Flavivirga eckloniae: one gene and its partner. The protein of the gene in region 2 interacts with the protein of the main gene of each other region in a pairwise test. Links are inferred from orthologs where the notes say so. Each region holds a gene or a part of one and is shown on either strand. Other genes may lie near its edges. The genes, in order: groL and C1H87_RS20840.

Evidence for each region.
Region 1: the proteins of C1H87_RS20840 (region 2) and groL interact in binary tests that used the Escherichia coli proteins (3 or more experiments, as listed by UniProt). The link is inferred for Flavivirga eckloniae from one-to-one orthologs.

The regions. Positions count from the first base shown.
Region 1 is NZ_CP025791.1:2,081,797-2,089,323, reverse strand. The notes cover bases 1,950-4,855. They hold groL (chaperonin GroEL), read right to left. Parts: upstream 4,267-4,855; coding sequence 2,632-4,266; downstream 1,950-2,631. Other genes in these bases: secG (preprotein translocase subunit SecG), read right to left, coding at 4,843-4,855; C1H87_RS08560 (co-chaperone GroES), read right to left, coding at 4,400-4,675. Also shown: C1H87_RS08580 (hypothetical protein), read left to right, coding at 1-199; C1H87_RS08575 (hypothetical protein), read left to right, coding at 248-1,186; C1H87_RS08570 (T6SS immunity protein Tdi1 domain-containing protein), read left to right, coding at 1,223-1,786; more of secG, read right to left, coding at 4,856-5,211; C1H87_RS08550 (hypothetical protein), read right to left, coding at 5,214-6,287; C1H87_RS08545 (LptE family protein), read right to left, coding at 6,292-6,798; C1H87_RS08540 (sigma-54 interaction domain-containing protein), read right to left, coding at 6,936-7,527.
Region 2 is NZ_CP025791.1:5,044,442-5,051,930, forward strand. The notes cover bases 3,121-5,988. They hold C1H87_RS20840 (nucleotide exchange factor GrpE), read left to right. Parts: upstream 3,121-4,205; coding sequence 4,206-4,772; downstream 4,773-5,988. Other genes in these bases: C1H87_RS20835 (serine hydrolase domain-containing protein), read left to right, coding at 3,121-3,739; dnaJ (molecular chaperone DnaJ), read left to right, coding at 4,782-5,900. Outside these bases: C1H87_RS20815 (branched-chain amino acid aminotransferase), read right to left, coding at 1-135; C1H87_RS20820 (DUF4920 domain-containing protein), read left to right, coding at 230-733; tRNA (5-methylaminomethyl-2-thiouridine)(34)-methyltransferase MnmD, read left to right, coding at 798-1,511; C1H87_RS20830 (TIGR01777 family oxidoreductase), read left to right, coding at 1,680-2,585; more of C1H87_RS20835, read left to right, coding at 2,663-3,120; C1H87_RS20850 (ABC transporter ATP-binding protein), read left to right, coding at 6,205-7,131; C1H87_RS20855 (ABC transporter permease), read left to right, coding at 7,137-7,489. UniProt on the Escherichia coli protein: Participates actively in the response to hyperosmotic and heat shock by preventing the aggregation of stress-denatured proteins, in association with DnaK and GrpE. It is the nucleotide exchange factor for DnaK and may function as a thermosensor.

The DNA of each region.
Region 1 (7,527 bases), 3.0 Mb from region 2 along the record:
AGATATATCAAGTTTTGAAGATGATATGGTAATTCGTGAACACAAAAGCTATTATGATGTTAGTGTGGTTTCAGAATTTCAAGAATCGTTTTACAAAATAAAAAAGGTGTCGGGAAAAGTATATGACGTTGAACACGCTCATCTTGTCCCACCTCCAATTGAGAGTGAAAATAATAGTGTATTAAAGGAGATAAATTAGTTATAATATTTGTTGTTACACATAACTTGACGATATATAAATTAACCTATGATAAAGAAAAAAAATACCCACCTACTAATTCTATTGTTTATTTCAACTATTGTTTACTCCCAAACATATGAGGGAAAAATAGGTGAATATGATGTGTTTCTTGAAATCGACCAGTTTAAAGATGAAAATATTGAAGGTGTTTACTTTTACGGTAGTAGATTAAAGAATATTAGACTTGAAGGACAAAAGAATGATTCTCAAATTATCCTCTACCAACGTTTTAGTGAAAAATCAGAAAAAAAAGAACTTTTTGAGCTTCAAGTAAAAGGTAATCATTTGGTTGGAACATGGAAAAACGGTAAAAAAGAACTAAAGGTCAATCTCATAGAAACAGAAGCAGACTTTTATGCTTTGAAAAAAGGGAAAATTAAGTTTATTAGAGATAGTGTTCAAAAATTTAAAAATAAAGAGTTGGTTTGGTTTAAGGAAAAGTATTCTAACATGTCTTTCTTTAGGCTTGGTAACGGTTTTACAAAAGAACAGCGCTTGTTTTTTAATCAGAAGCTCGATACCCTGCACTATTCCAATGCCGAAACCTTTTTAGATTGTGATTATCTCGAAACGAATTTGAAGATAGAATTAATATCTGAGAATTATTTATGTTTCACCGAAACGTCATCAAGTTATTGTGGCGGGGCACATCCCAATCATGGTATTAAAACGTTTAATTACGATTTAGTTAAAATAAAAGCATTAAAAGAAATTAGTGATGTATATCCTGAATTGGATTTTTACCCGGTACTAAAGAATAAATATCAAGACGACCCTGATATTGATAAACAATGTGACTATTTTGATAGTGGATATGATAGCTGGTGGAAATATTCAAATTGGGTACTAACCGAAAGAGGAATTGAAATTACACCTTCGTTTCCGCATGCCATGACACCATGTAGTGTGCCATTTTTATTGACTTACAAAGAAATCAACAAATAAGCCTCCCATGAGATTTATAAGACCTACACATGTATTATGAAAAAATTCACAAACCTATTTAAACCACAACAAAACGTATCTCCAGTTTCTGAAGACATTATAGAAGAATATAAGGAAAAAGTACCTCAATTGTTAATTGACTTATGGAGATCTAACGGTCATGCCAAATATAATAATGGGGTAATAGAATTAATTAATCCAAAGGATTTTGAACCGTCGTTATGGACTTGGTTAGGACGGGAAGTAGAAAATTACGTCCCTTTTGCAATTAGCGGTTTTGGAGAGCTGTTTTACTATCGGAAGCTTACAGAAACAGATGAGGATGTTTGTATGATAGATATTCAATACCGAAAAATAGAGACCATTGTATGGGGCCTAGAATCATTTTTTGAAGATTTTCTAACGAATGAAGAGGATAGAAAAGAGTGGTTAAGAGAAGATTTGTTTAATCAGGCTATTACCGAACAAGGAGTACTGATCAAAAATGAAATTTTTACGTTTACACCAGTTTTAGCGATGGGTGGAGGCGAGGAAGTTAAATACTTGAAGAAAGGTAATGCTCAAGTCTATCAGGATATTGTTTTTCAAATGACTATGTAAATTAAGTTACTAGTAATACTTCGACTGTGATTTGTAAATAAACAAAAAAGAGGGTGTCTAAAAAAGTAACTTATTTTGTCATTCAGAGCGGCTTGTGCTGAGCATAGTCGAAGCAAGCGAAGAATTTTATTTGTTATAAATTAAATAGTTATAATTTAATAAGATTCCCCTGCTGGTTGCTACGGTGTACCCACAAATATGGTTGCTTAAATAACGTGAATCTTGCTTAAGAATTCAAGGTGTTCCTCCCTATTAAAAAGGGAGGTGGATCCCGATGAGATCGGGATTCGGAGGGTTATATATGTTTGTTATTTTTAATAAAACGCCTCTTTCTTCCAATTTTTATCAAAATCGAAATTCATTTCTCGGCTTTAATTTAAAGAGGAGAGCACTGTGACAGTAAAAAAATAGTTCTGAAACAAGTCTGGGACACACCGACATAAATTCTCTTATCCAAGATTACGTTAAATAATAATTCTAAAAAGATAGACACTAATTTCACGAATTATCACAAATGGTTCTAAATATAAATTATTTACAAATAAGTAATTTGAGTTTACTTATTGATAAATTAAAGTACAAAGGTATAATTGAATTAAATCGGGTTTGGATTGTAAAAACAGACTGAAAGTCTGATTCGTAATTATGAATAGTATAGAGAGCTATCCATCATATTGAGGTTTTATTTGTGTAATTCGTGTCTTGATTAAAAAGATGTGGGTACACCGTAGCTGCTGGTTGGCAGGTTCATTCCATTCAGAATGGCACTTTTTAGACGCCCTCACACATAAAAAAACGTCCCAAAAATTGAGACGTTTTTAATATCATTTAAGAAGTACCTTCTACTACATCATGCCTGGCATACCACCGCCACCCATTGGAGGCATAGCTGGAGCCGCTTCTTCTTTAATATCGATTAATGCACACTCGGTAGTAAGGATCATTCCGGCAACAGAGGCAGCATTTTCTAATGCAATACGTGTTACTTTCTTAGGATCGATAATACCTGCTTTAAGCATATCTACATATTCTTCAGACTTGGCATCGTAACCAAAATCTTTTTTGCCTTCTAAAACTTTAGAGATAACTACGCTACCTTCTCCACCTGCATTTTCAACAATAGTACGTAAAGGTGCTTCAATAGCACGAGCTACAATTTGAATACCTGTAACCTCGTCTAAGTTTTCAGTAGTGATCTTTTCTAATACCGATTTTGCTCTTACTAAGGCAACACCACCACCAGCAACAATACCTTCTTCTACGGCAGCTCTGGTTGCATGTAAAGCATCATCAACACGGTCTTTTTTCTCTTTCATCTCCACTTCACTAGCAGCACCAACGTAAAGAACAGCAACACCACCAGCTAGTTTAGCTAAACGTTCCTGTAGTTTTTCTTTATCGTAATCGCTAGTTGTAGTTTCTATCTGAGCTTTAATTTGGTTTACTCTGGCTTTAATATCTTTAGCAATTCCAGCACCATTAACAATCATTGTATTGTCTTTGTCTACCGTTACCGTTTCAGCAGTACCTAACATACTTAAGTCTGCATTCTCTAAAGTAAATCCTCTTTCTTCAGAAATAACAGTACCACCAGTTAAGATAGCAATATCTTCTAACATAGCTTTACGTCTGTCTCCAAAACCTGGTGCTTTTACAGCAGCAATTTTTAAACCTCCACGTAATTTGTTAACTACTAGAGTAGCTAAAGCTTGTCCGTCTACATCTTCAGCAATAATTAATAAAGGACGACCAGATTGTGCTACAGGTTCTAAGATTGGTAAAATTTCCTGTAAGTTCGAAATCTTTTTATCAAATAATAAGATGTATGGGTTTTCTAGATCAGCAATCATTTTGTCTGCATCTGTAACGAAGTAAGGAGATAAGTATCCTCTATCGAATTGCATACCTTCAACAACATCTACGTAAGTATCCATACCCTTGGCTTCCTCAACGGTAATAACACCTTCTTTACCAACTTTATCAAATGCTTTAGCGATTAATTCACCAATAGTATCGTCATTGTTTGCAGAAATTGCAGCAACTTGCTTTATTTTTTCAGAAGAATTACCCACTTTTTTAGATTGCGAATCTAAATCTGCAGTAATGGCATTAACCGCTTTGTCGATACCACGCTTTAAATCCATAGGATTTGCGCCAGCAGCAACATTTTTTAAACCTTCTTTTACGATAGCTTGTGCTAAAACAGTAGCGGTAGTTGTACCGTCTCCTGCTAAATCGTTGGTTTTAGAAGCAACTTCTTTTACCATTTGAGCTCCCATGTTCTCATGTGGATCTTCCAACTCAATTTCTTTAGCTACAGATACACCATCCTTAGTTACTTGTGGTGCTCCAAAAGATTTACTAATAATTACGTTACGTCCTTTAGGACCTAAAGTTACTTTTACAGCATTGGCTAATGCATCAACACCGCGTTTTAATCCGTCACGTGCTTCAATATCAAATTTTATATCTTTTGCCATTTTTTAATTATTTTTTGTCATTCCTGCGAAAGCAGGAATCTAAGTTTTATGAAAATTTAGTTTTTTTATGAGGTTCCTGCCTTTCTTGTTGAAACGAGTTCTGCACATGTTACAGGAATGACAGAATTTGCTATTAAATGATAGCTAAAATGTCGCTTTCGCGCATAATTAAATAATCGTTGCCTTCTAGTTTAAGTTCGGTTCCAGCATATTTTCCGTATAAAACAGTGTCACCAACTTTTACAGTAATAGGTTCATCTTTTGTGCCTTTTCCAGCTGCTACTACTTTTCCTTTTTGTGGTTTTTCTTTAGCGTTATCTGGAATAATAATCCCTGATGCCGTTGTAGTTTCGGCTGCAGCAGGTTCAATAAGAACACGATCTGCTAATGGTTTAATGTTTAATGCCATTTGTTTTATTTTTTAATTAATTATATTTTTTTTAATGATTAAGGACTATACTAAAAATATGCCAACCCTTAAGAACTGACAAACTTGCAGACGAACTTAATGCATAGGCAGAAACAAAAAATGCCAACTTTAAAAGTTGGCATTTTTTGTTTCTTTTATCGAATAAATTATTCTCCTGTAGAGTCATCTTCTGCAGGTGTTGCTGTTGCAGCGTCATCGGTTGTTTGCGCTGGAGTAGGCAAAGGAGCAGGTGCTGTTGTTGCATCTTCGTCTAATGCTTTAGAATCTAAACTTTCTCCACCTTTGTTAATAGCTACATTAGAAGCTAATATTAACACCAGTAATAGGGTAGCCAAAGTCCATGTACTTTTATCTAAAAAGTCGGTTGTCTTTTTTACACCACCTAATTGTTGTGTACCACCGCCGCCAAAAGATGATGATAATCCACCTCCTTTAGGGTTTTGAACCATAATTACTACGATTAGTAAAAATGCTACTACCACAATTAATACTAAAAATATTGTAAACGTACTCATTATTATATTTTATTTTGTTCTTGTAATTCTTCTACCGCTTTGATTTGGTCTGCAAAGAAACCACTTTTTTCTGGATATTTCAAACTTAAAATCTTATAAGATTGAATTGCTTTTTTGTAATTTTTTTGCTCCACATAAATACGAGCTAAAGTCTCAGTCATTAAGGCTTCCGGCTTTATCATTTGCGCTTTTGCAAGATTGCCTTTTGTAATGGTAGCTTTAAAAGGATTTATCTTCGGGTTTTTCGTTATAAATTGATCTATAAGCTCAAACTTTTTAGCTTTATCTAGCTCCTCAGAAGATTTGTCTTCTTTTTTAGGAGGTTCTGTTTTAGATGCAACCTGTTCGGAAGATACTGGCTCAAAAGATAATGGAGCAGGGGGGGCTTTTGTGTCACTATCCTGATCCCTGTCAATGGGTTTAAGGCATGTTAACTTTAACCATTCATTAAAAGAATGTGTTTCTTTTTTATTGAATTCAAGCGGTCTGCCCAGGTTTAAGATATCACTAACCAAGGTTTCCTGTGTTTTTGTTTCCTCGGCAGCTAATTGTGGTTCCTCTGTAGTTGGTTGTGTTTCTTCAGAAACTGGTTTTGTTTCTTCGGTAACATTTTCAATTTCTTCAGATTCATCTAAAACAAACGAAGGTGTTTTTTGAGGGCGTTCTTCTTTAGGTTGGAATAATGCCGGATCCAGTACACCTTGAGTATCGTTGATTTGCTGTTTTAAAATATGATCTATTGTCACATTTTTGTTTACCGAAATATCTTCTACAGTAACTTCTACATCCTTTAAGTGTGTCGTATTTTGTTTTATGAATTGTGAAATTTCATTTTGAATGAATGCTTCCGATGTAATAAAATCGAACAAAATACTCCTGTCTGTTGTGTAGGCAGCAGTTGTTTTAAGTTCTTGATTATATTTAAAGCTACTAGCATTCTTTAAGCCTTTAAGGTATACGGCACGAGCCGATTGGAAATATGGAAACTCATCGATAACAGATTTTACAGCTTCGGTTTGCTGACGCGTTATAGTTTGCGGGTGCTGTAATATGTTTACGAAATCTTTAGAGTTCATTAGATTACCATTTTGCTAAAGTTGCATTAAAAATATCTTGTGTTATACGCTCGAAAATTTCTTCATGAACCTCGTCCTTTAGCGAACCATCAAGTTGCGAACTTCCGCCGAAGTCTCGAAAAAATGAAAAGCTCTGTTCTAAATCATCTTCTTCATTTTTCCTGTTGTAAAAGCGTAATTTAACACCAATTGTTAGTCTGTTTTGAGCAGCAGTATTTTGAGATGTTGCTGTAGTTGGAGAAACCCTATAGGTTGTTATTTCGCCTTCGTACACCAAATCGCCATTAGAATTAACAAGGCTAAGATTGGTTTGGTTTTGTATTAAATCCTGAAGGGTATTTTGAAAAAGGAGTTCCAATCCAGGTTCAACTAATATGGATGTGTTTTCAAAACGATTAACTTGAAATGTTTTAATGTTTGGAGCAATCGATGCTCCTGTAAAGGAATAAAATCCACAACTTACAAACGTTGTAGTTATTATCAATAAAAGGATATATTTTATATGTTTCATCTAAATATTTATAAACACTTTGACTACGCTCGGTACTAGTCACTCAGTGGGACATTTAATTAATAACTATAAAAACGATAAGTTAGTAGTATTGTTGCAATTTAAACAGAAAATGACAACTGTACGCCACTAACTTTTTAAAGATCATATTGTTTAATCTTTCTATATAATGTGCGTTCGCTAATACCTAGCTCTGCAGCAGCTAATTTACGCTTTCCGTTGTGACGTTCAAGCGATTTTTTTATTAATTCCAATTCTTTGTCGTGTAACGATAAAGTTTCCTCTTCTTCAATCTCTTCAGCGAAATGGTACTTGTCTTGAATATCTACTATTTCAACTTCATTAGAAGTATGTTCTGGAATTGAGATTACCTCATTATTTTCTATAGGCTCTTCGTAGCTTGCATCATCCTTGTCGTCGTTGCCATAAATCTTCTGAATTAAGCTTTCGTTGTTCTTTTCAACATCTTTAGTATTGCCACTTTTCATAAGCTCCATGGTGAGCTTTTTCAAGTCGTTTAAGTCACTTTTCATATCAAAAAGGACTTTATATAGAATTTCACGTTCGCTACTAAAATCACTTTCAGATTTTGATGTTTTAATAACTGCCGGTAAATTAGTTCCGGAAGTAGGCAAATAACCTTGAAGTGTTGAAGCACTTATGGTACGATTTTGCTCTAATACAGAGAGTTGTTCTGCTATGTTTCGAAGCTGACGCACATTACCACCC
Region 2 (7,489 bases):
TTTACCATCTTTAAATTTACATTCCAGCATGTGGTCTGAAAATACATGACCAAATTTTAAATTGTCAAAATCTACATCGTTAATTTTAGTAGTTTTGGCTTTTATAATCTCAATGTTATTGATTATAGTGTTCATACCTCTAGTTATTTTATAATACAAATTTAAGTAAAAACGTTTTTAAAAAAACGGTATATTTATATAAATCAGTTATAATTAAAATATTTACAAAATGAAGTCGATTATCTTAGCAATTATCTGTGTGATACTGTTAAATTCTTGCAAGAATAAAAATGAAGAACCCTCCAAGGATATGCCTGAAACAGAAGAAGTAAAGTATGCGTCTTTTGGAAAAGCCATTATTGCAGACGATGCTATAGCTGCGACTTCAATGGCTGCTCATTATAAAACAATGAGTGTTGGAGACTCTATTAATTCTAAAATGTTAGCCAAAGTTAATAGTGTTTGCCAAACAAAAGGATGTTGGATGCGATTAAGTTTGGAAGATGGCAACGAAGTTATGGTAAAGTTTAAGGACTACGGTTTTTTTGTGCCTAAAGACATAGCGGGAAAAGAAGTTATTGTTAATGGAAGAGCCTATGTAAAAGAAGTGCCTATTGATGAGTTAAAGCATTACGCAGCAGATGCCGGAAAATCGGAAGAAGACATAGCAACTATTACAGAGCCCAAACGAACATTTTCTTTTGAAGCTGATGGTGTTTTATTAAAACAATAATGTGTTTTAAATACACTTATTATGGATGTTACATGTGTCTAAAAAACACGAATAAAGTGCCCGCATGAAAAGAGAAGTTGTTATCACGGCCGATGGTTCCTCGACCATTCATTTACCAGATTGGAATGAGCAGTATCACTCCAAGCATGGAGCTATACAAGAGGCTTATCATGTGTTTATTAAACATGGTTTGCATCACTTCTGTAATCCTGAACTCTTGCACGGAGCAGAGTCGAAGTACGTTTCTGGATCACACAAAACGATAGCTGTTCTAGAAATTGGATTTGGAACAGGTTTAAATGCCTTTATTACGTTATTAGAAGCAGAAAAATTAAATATTGCTATTGATTATTTTGGAGTAGAAGGGTATCCTGTTTTAATGGATGAAATTAACCAATTAAATTATCCAGCAGAATTACAAGCCAGAGAAAAAGAGGTTTATTTTAAACAATTACACGAAGTTTCCTGGAATGAAAAGTATGCTATTGCTAAAAACTTTTCATTAGAGAAGCAAAATCGGTTCTTTTCTGAAATTAAGGAAACAGATATGTACCATATTGTATACTTCGATGCTTTTGGAGCTAGAGTACAGCCCGAATTATGGACGGAATCTATATTTTTAAAAATGTACAAAGCATTAAAAATTGGAGGTCTTTTAGTAACCTATTCAGCAAAAGGAAGTGTGCGTCGTGCTATGGAATCGGTTGGTTTTAAGGTCGAACGTTTACCAGGACCTCCCGGCAAGCGTGAAATGCTTAGAGCTGTTAAAAAGGTCTAAGCATTAGGAATTTTCCAAATGTTACGCGCCTGTAAGGAAGTGTGATATTCAATAGATTTATTGCCAGAAACCCCAAAGCATTGAATTTTTAATATTTAGATACTGTTAAACCTAATATAAATGGTTAGTAAACGGGTAGGTCTTTTTGTAACTTTATAAAAAAAGAAAATGCGAGTTTTAATAACAGGTGCGACAGGCTTAATAGGACAGGAGATCGTAAAAGTTTGCCATGAGAGAGGAATTGCTGTTAACTACCTAACTACGAGTAACTCTAAAATATCCCAAACCGAAAATTATCGAGGGTTTTATTGGAACCCTAAAACTCAGGATATCGATACGGATTGTTTTAAAAATATAGATGCTATTATACATCTGGCTGGGGCTACAGTTTCTAAGCGCTGGACACCATCTTATAAAAAGGATATTTTATCTAGTAGAAAAGCAACTACCCGATTGCTTATTAACGCCTTAAAAGGTGAAACCCATACTATAAAACAGGTGATTTCGGCAAGTGCTATCGGGGTCTATTCAAATTCCTTAACCAATTATTATGAAGAAGATTCTAAAGATTTTAGCGACTCTTTTTTAAGTGAAGTGGTGCAGGTTTGGGAGCAAGAAGTAAACGCATTTACTCAATTAGGTATTCAGGTTTCAAAAATAAGAATAGGGCTGGTTTTAGCGGAGAATGGTGGAGCGTTGCAAGAAATGGTTAGACCTATTAAGCTAGGTTTGGGCGCTGCTTTTGGTAGTGGAAAACAATGGCAGTCCTGGATACATGTTCAGGATTTGGCAAACCTGTTTTTATATGTTTTGGAAAATAATTTAACGGGTATTTACAATGGCGTCGCTCCGAATCCAGTCACAAATAAGGAGCTAACAAAAACTATAGCTAGTGTGATGCGCAAACCATTGTTTTTACCAAATATTCCTAAGTTCTTTTTAAAGCTGGTATTAGGTGAGATGCATATATTATTGTTTGAAAGCCAACGCGTCAGTTCCAAAAGAATAGAAAACAAAGGTTTTATTTTTAAATATCATCATTTAAAGCCTGCTTTATTAAATATTTTACAATAGCTGCTTTTTTTTAAAATAGGCTGTAACAAAACAATCTTAATTTAGACTTATTTGTTGTTTTCTAAATAATAATATATATGAAGTTTATCTACGGTGGGTTATTTTGCCTTTTAATAATTTCTTGTAACTCTCAAGAAAAATATAGCATTCCTGTAAAAATTGAAAATGATTGGGAGACCGATCATGTTGAAAATGTAAAAATTAGCTTAGATAAAATTAATTTATTGAAAGAACAAATAAATGGTAACAAGTATAAAGACATACATAGCTTTTTGATTGTTAAAGATGAAAAAATAGTTTTTGAAGAATATTATCATGGTTATCATAAAGACAAAAGACATGATGTAGCATCTGTAACTAAAAGTATTACTTCTGCATTAGTTGGGATTGCTATTGACAAGAACTATATAAAAAGCACATCTGCTTCCGTATCAGAGTTCTATAAAGGATCGGTTTATGAAGACAAATGGGATAGTATAAAGAAAAAAATTAGAATTAAAGATTTGTTAACCATGCGTCACGGTTTGGATTGTGATGATTTTAATAATAATACATCAGGAGATTTTGATGCCTTCTTACGTTCTGATGATTATATAAATTATATGCTTGATGTAAAGATGATTCATGAACCAGATAAGGTTAATGCTTATTGCACAGGAAGTACGCAATTATTAGAGCCTGTTTTGCAAAATAGTACAGGTTATTCGGTTGAAGATTTTGCATCAAAGTTTTTGTTTGATCCTATTGGGATAAAAAGCTTTAAATGGGAAAAAAGCCCTAAAGGAAAACCTGCTATGGGAATGGGGGCAGATATGACCCCAAGAGACATGGCTAGGTTTGGTTTATTATATTTAAATAGGGGAAATTGGAAAGGTAAACAGGTTATTTCTGAAGCTTGGATTGAAGAGAGTTTAACTTCATATGGTAAATTATTTGACTTTGTAGATTATGGGTATATGTGGTATTTGGAGCCACCAATAACTGTAAATAGCAAGCAAATAAATTATTATGTAGCTCTAGGTCACGGAGGGCAAACAGTAGCTATATACCCTGATTTGAATATGATAGTTGTAATTACAGCAGCTAATTATAATAATGAATCGGATTATTATGATATGCTAGAAAAGTATTTATTACCTGCTATCGATTTTTAAATCAATAATACAATAACTCCAAATAGTATCATTGGTGTCTTACTTTATAAGAATTACTAGTGTTTAATACATTACAAAAATAAAAAACTACCATTTTTTATTAATAGCATTAATACGCCTAAGTATAGTGACAAATAATTCAAAAACACATTTATATAAACGATTTTCTTTATAAGGGGTTGAAAGTGTGTAGTTTGGTTGTGAAGTGCTGTTTGGAGGTGAAGCATGGTAATGTTTAAACTAAATATCTGTTTTTTAGTGTTGGAATTTTTATGTTAAATAATAGAGTGTAACGTTTGCTTTAATGATTTAACAGTTGCTTTAAGATTAGAATTTTCGAAGAAACCTTCTTTACTACCGGCAGTTCAAAAAAAATTAAAATTATTTAATGACATTATGACATTTTTATAATATTGGCAGTACTTTTGCCAACTAATTTTTGTATTTGTAAAATTTAAATGTGGCAATGAGTAAGAAAGAAAAAACTAAAGATATAGAAAACGATCAAATAGACGGTGTACAAAATGAAACCGTTGAAGTTGAAGAGCAAGTAGCAGAAGAACAGGAGGCAGAAGAGCAGTCTGTTGAAGAAAAACTTGAAGCTGAATTAAAGCAGGAAAAAGACAAGTTTTTACGTTTATTTGCCGAGTTTGAAAATTATAAACGACGTACTGCTAAGGAACGTATAGAGTTATTTTCTACTGCCAGTGAGGATGTTATGAAAACATTATTGCCGGTTTTGGATGATTTTGAGCGTGCATTAACCCATATTGAAGAAGATAAAGAAGCAGAAGAGCTACGTAAAGGTGTTTTACTAATTTATCAAAAATTGGTAAAAACATTAGAGCAAAAAGGATTAACAGCTATCAAAGTTGAAAAAGGAGAGGCTTTTAATGCAGACGATCATGAGGCCGTTACACAAATACCGGCACCTAGCGATGATTTAAAAGGAAAAATTATCGATATTATAGAAAAAGGTTACAAACTTGGCGAGAAAGTAATTCGTTTTCCAAAAGTTGTTATAGGTCAATAAAATAAAAACATGGCTAAAAGAGATTATTACGAAGTATTAGGAGTTAGCAAAGGAGCGACTGCATCAGAAATAAAAAAGGCTTATCGTAAAAAGGCAATTGAATACCATCCTGATAAAAATCCAGATGATAAAAGTGCTGAAGCCAAATTTAAAGAAGCAGCCGAGGCTTATGAGGTATTGAGTGATGCCGATAAAAAGGCGCGTTACGATCAGTTTGGTCACCAAGCCTTTGAAAATGGAGGTGGCGGCTTCGGCGGCGGTGGCATGAATATGGACGATATTTTTAGTCAGTTTGGAGATATTTTTGGCGGCGGCTTTGGTGGCGGTTTCTCCGGTTTTGGAGGTGGCGGAGGCCAACGTCGTGTAAAAGGAAGTAATCTTCGTATTCGAGTAAAGCTTACTTTAGAAGAAATAGCCAATGGAGTAGAGAAAAAAGTAAAAGTTAAGCGTAAAATTCAAGCCCCAGGAACAACCTATAAAACATGTTCAACATGTAATGGTAGTGGACAAGTAACGCGAATAACCAACACTATTTTAGGAAGAATGCAAACATCTGCACCATGTAACGTGTGTGGCGGTGCAGGACAAATTATAGATAAAAAACCAAGTGACGCAGATTCTCAAGGATTAAAAATTGGAGAAGAAACAGTTGCTATTAAAATACCTGCAGGTGTTGTAGATGGTATGCAATTAAAGGTGTCCGGTAAGGGTAATGAAGCTCCGGGTAACGGAATTTCTGGAGACCTTATTGTTGTTATTGAAGAGGAAGTACATGACAAATTACAACGTGAAGGCGATAATTTACATTACGATTTATATGTAAGTTATCCAGACGCTGTTTTAGGAACCTCAAAAGAAATTGAAACAGTAAACGGTAAAGTGCGTATAAAAGTTGAAGCTGGCGTACAATCTGGTAAAATTTTGCGATTACGCGGAAAAGGAATCCCTAGCATAAATGGTTATGGTAAAGGGGATTTGTTGGTACATGTAAATGTTTGGACACCAAAAACTTTAAATAAACAACAAAGGGAATTTTTTGAATCGATGAGAGACGATGAACATTTCATGCCTAAGCCGGAAAGTTCAGATAAATCATTCTTTGAGAAGGTAAAAGACATGTTCTCTTAAGAACAAAAATACCAATAATAGCGAGCAAGTTTAAAGGTGAAATTATTTGTTAAAAATGAAGTTCTCCTACTGTTTTGTTAATAATATGTAAAAAATAACTATATTTGAATCATCACTAATTAATATTAGTGGTAATTTTTCTTTTTCATAGCAATTTTTTTCCCATCCTTAATTTATTAAGGGTGGGTTTTGTTTTTATAAAAAAATACACCCTTAATTATTTAGAGCCTTTTACCGGATTATCCTATGATGTTATATAACATTTAATATATTTACAGATAACAAGTAAATTTAAAAATAAGTAATGATCAACTTACTGGAAGTTAATGAAGTTTCTAAAAACTTTGGAAACTTTAAAGCACTTAATAATGTGTCAATTACAGTTCCTAAAGGTAGTATATTTGGTTTGTTGGGACCTAACGGTGCCGGTAAAACAACACTCATAAGAGTTATTAATCAAATAACTATGCCAGATCAAGGTAAGGTACATTTGGATGGAGAATTACTTAAAGCCGATCATATAAAAGATATTGGTTATTTGCCAGAAGAACGCGGGCTATACAAATCTATGAAAGTAGGCGAACAGGCGTTATACTTAGCTCAATTAAAAGGTCTAAGTAAGGCTGAAGCTAAAAAACGTTTAAAATATTGGTTTGAGCGTTTAGAGATAGGAGACTGGTGGAACAAGAAAATTCAAGAGTTATCCAAAGGAATGGCCCAAAAAATCCAGTTTGTGGTTACCGTGCTGCACAAGCCCAAACTTTTAATTTTTGACGAACCATTCTCGGGGTTCGATCCCATAAATGCCAATTTAATTAAAGATGAAATTTTACGTCTACGAGAAGAAGGAGCTACAGTTATTTTTTCTACGCACAGAATGGAATCTGTTGAGGAGCTTTGCGATGATATAGCACTAATACATAAATCGAATAAAATTCTGGATGGTAAGCTAATTGACGTAAAACGGCAGTATAAAATAAATACGTTCGAAGTTGGCATTCGAGCTAATAACAAAGAAAGCTTAGAGCAGGAATTGGCAAATAAATTTGAGGTGTCGTCAGCAAATTTTAAAACTTTAGAAGACGAACTAAAATTAAACATAAAGCTTTCTAATACGGAAACATCTAACGATTTATTAAATTATTTAACCTCAAGAGGAGAAGTATCCCATTTTGTTGAGTTAATCCCTAGTGTAAACGATATTTTTATTCAAACAGTAAAGAATAATTAATTTTCATGAACCATTTACCTCTCATAATAAAACGTGAATATTTAACCAAGGTTAAAAATAAATCGTTTATAATCATGACTATTTTAAGCCCTATTATCATGATAGTGCTTGTAGCTGTGGTGGCTTATTTATCACAACTAAATAATAATAAAGTACGTACTATTTCTGTTTTAGATGAATCAGGATTGGTACATGAAGTTTTTAAAAACTCAGACAATACAACTTACAATATTCTGGAAGGTATGTCTTTAGAAGAAGCTAAAATATTCTCAAATGAATCAGCTTCTTATGGTTTGTTACATATTAGTAAGTTGGATTCTATAGAAGCGGTATCCGATCATATAAAATTCTATTCGGA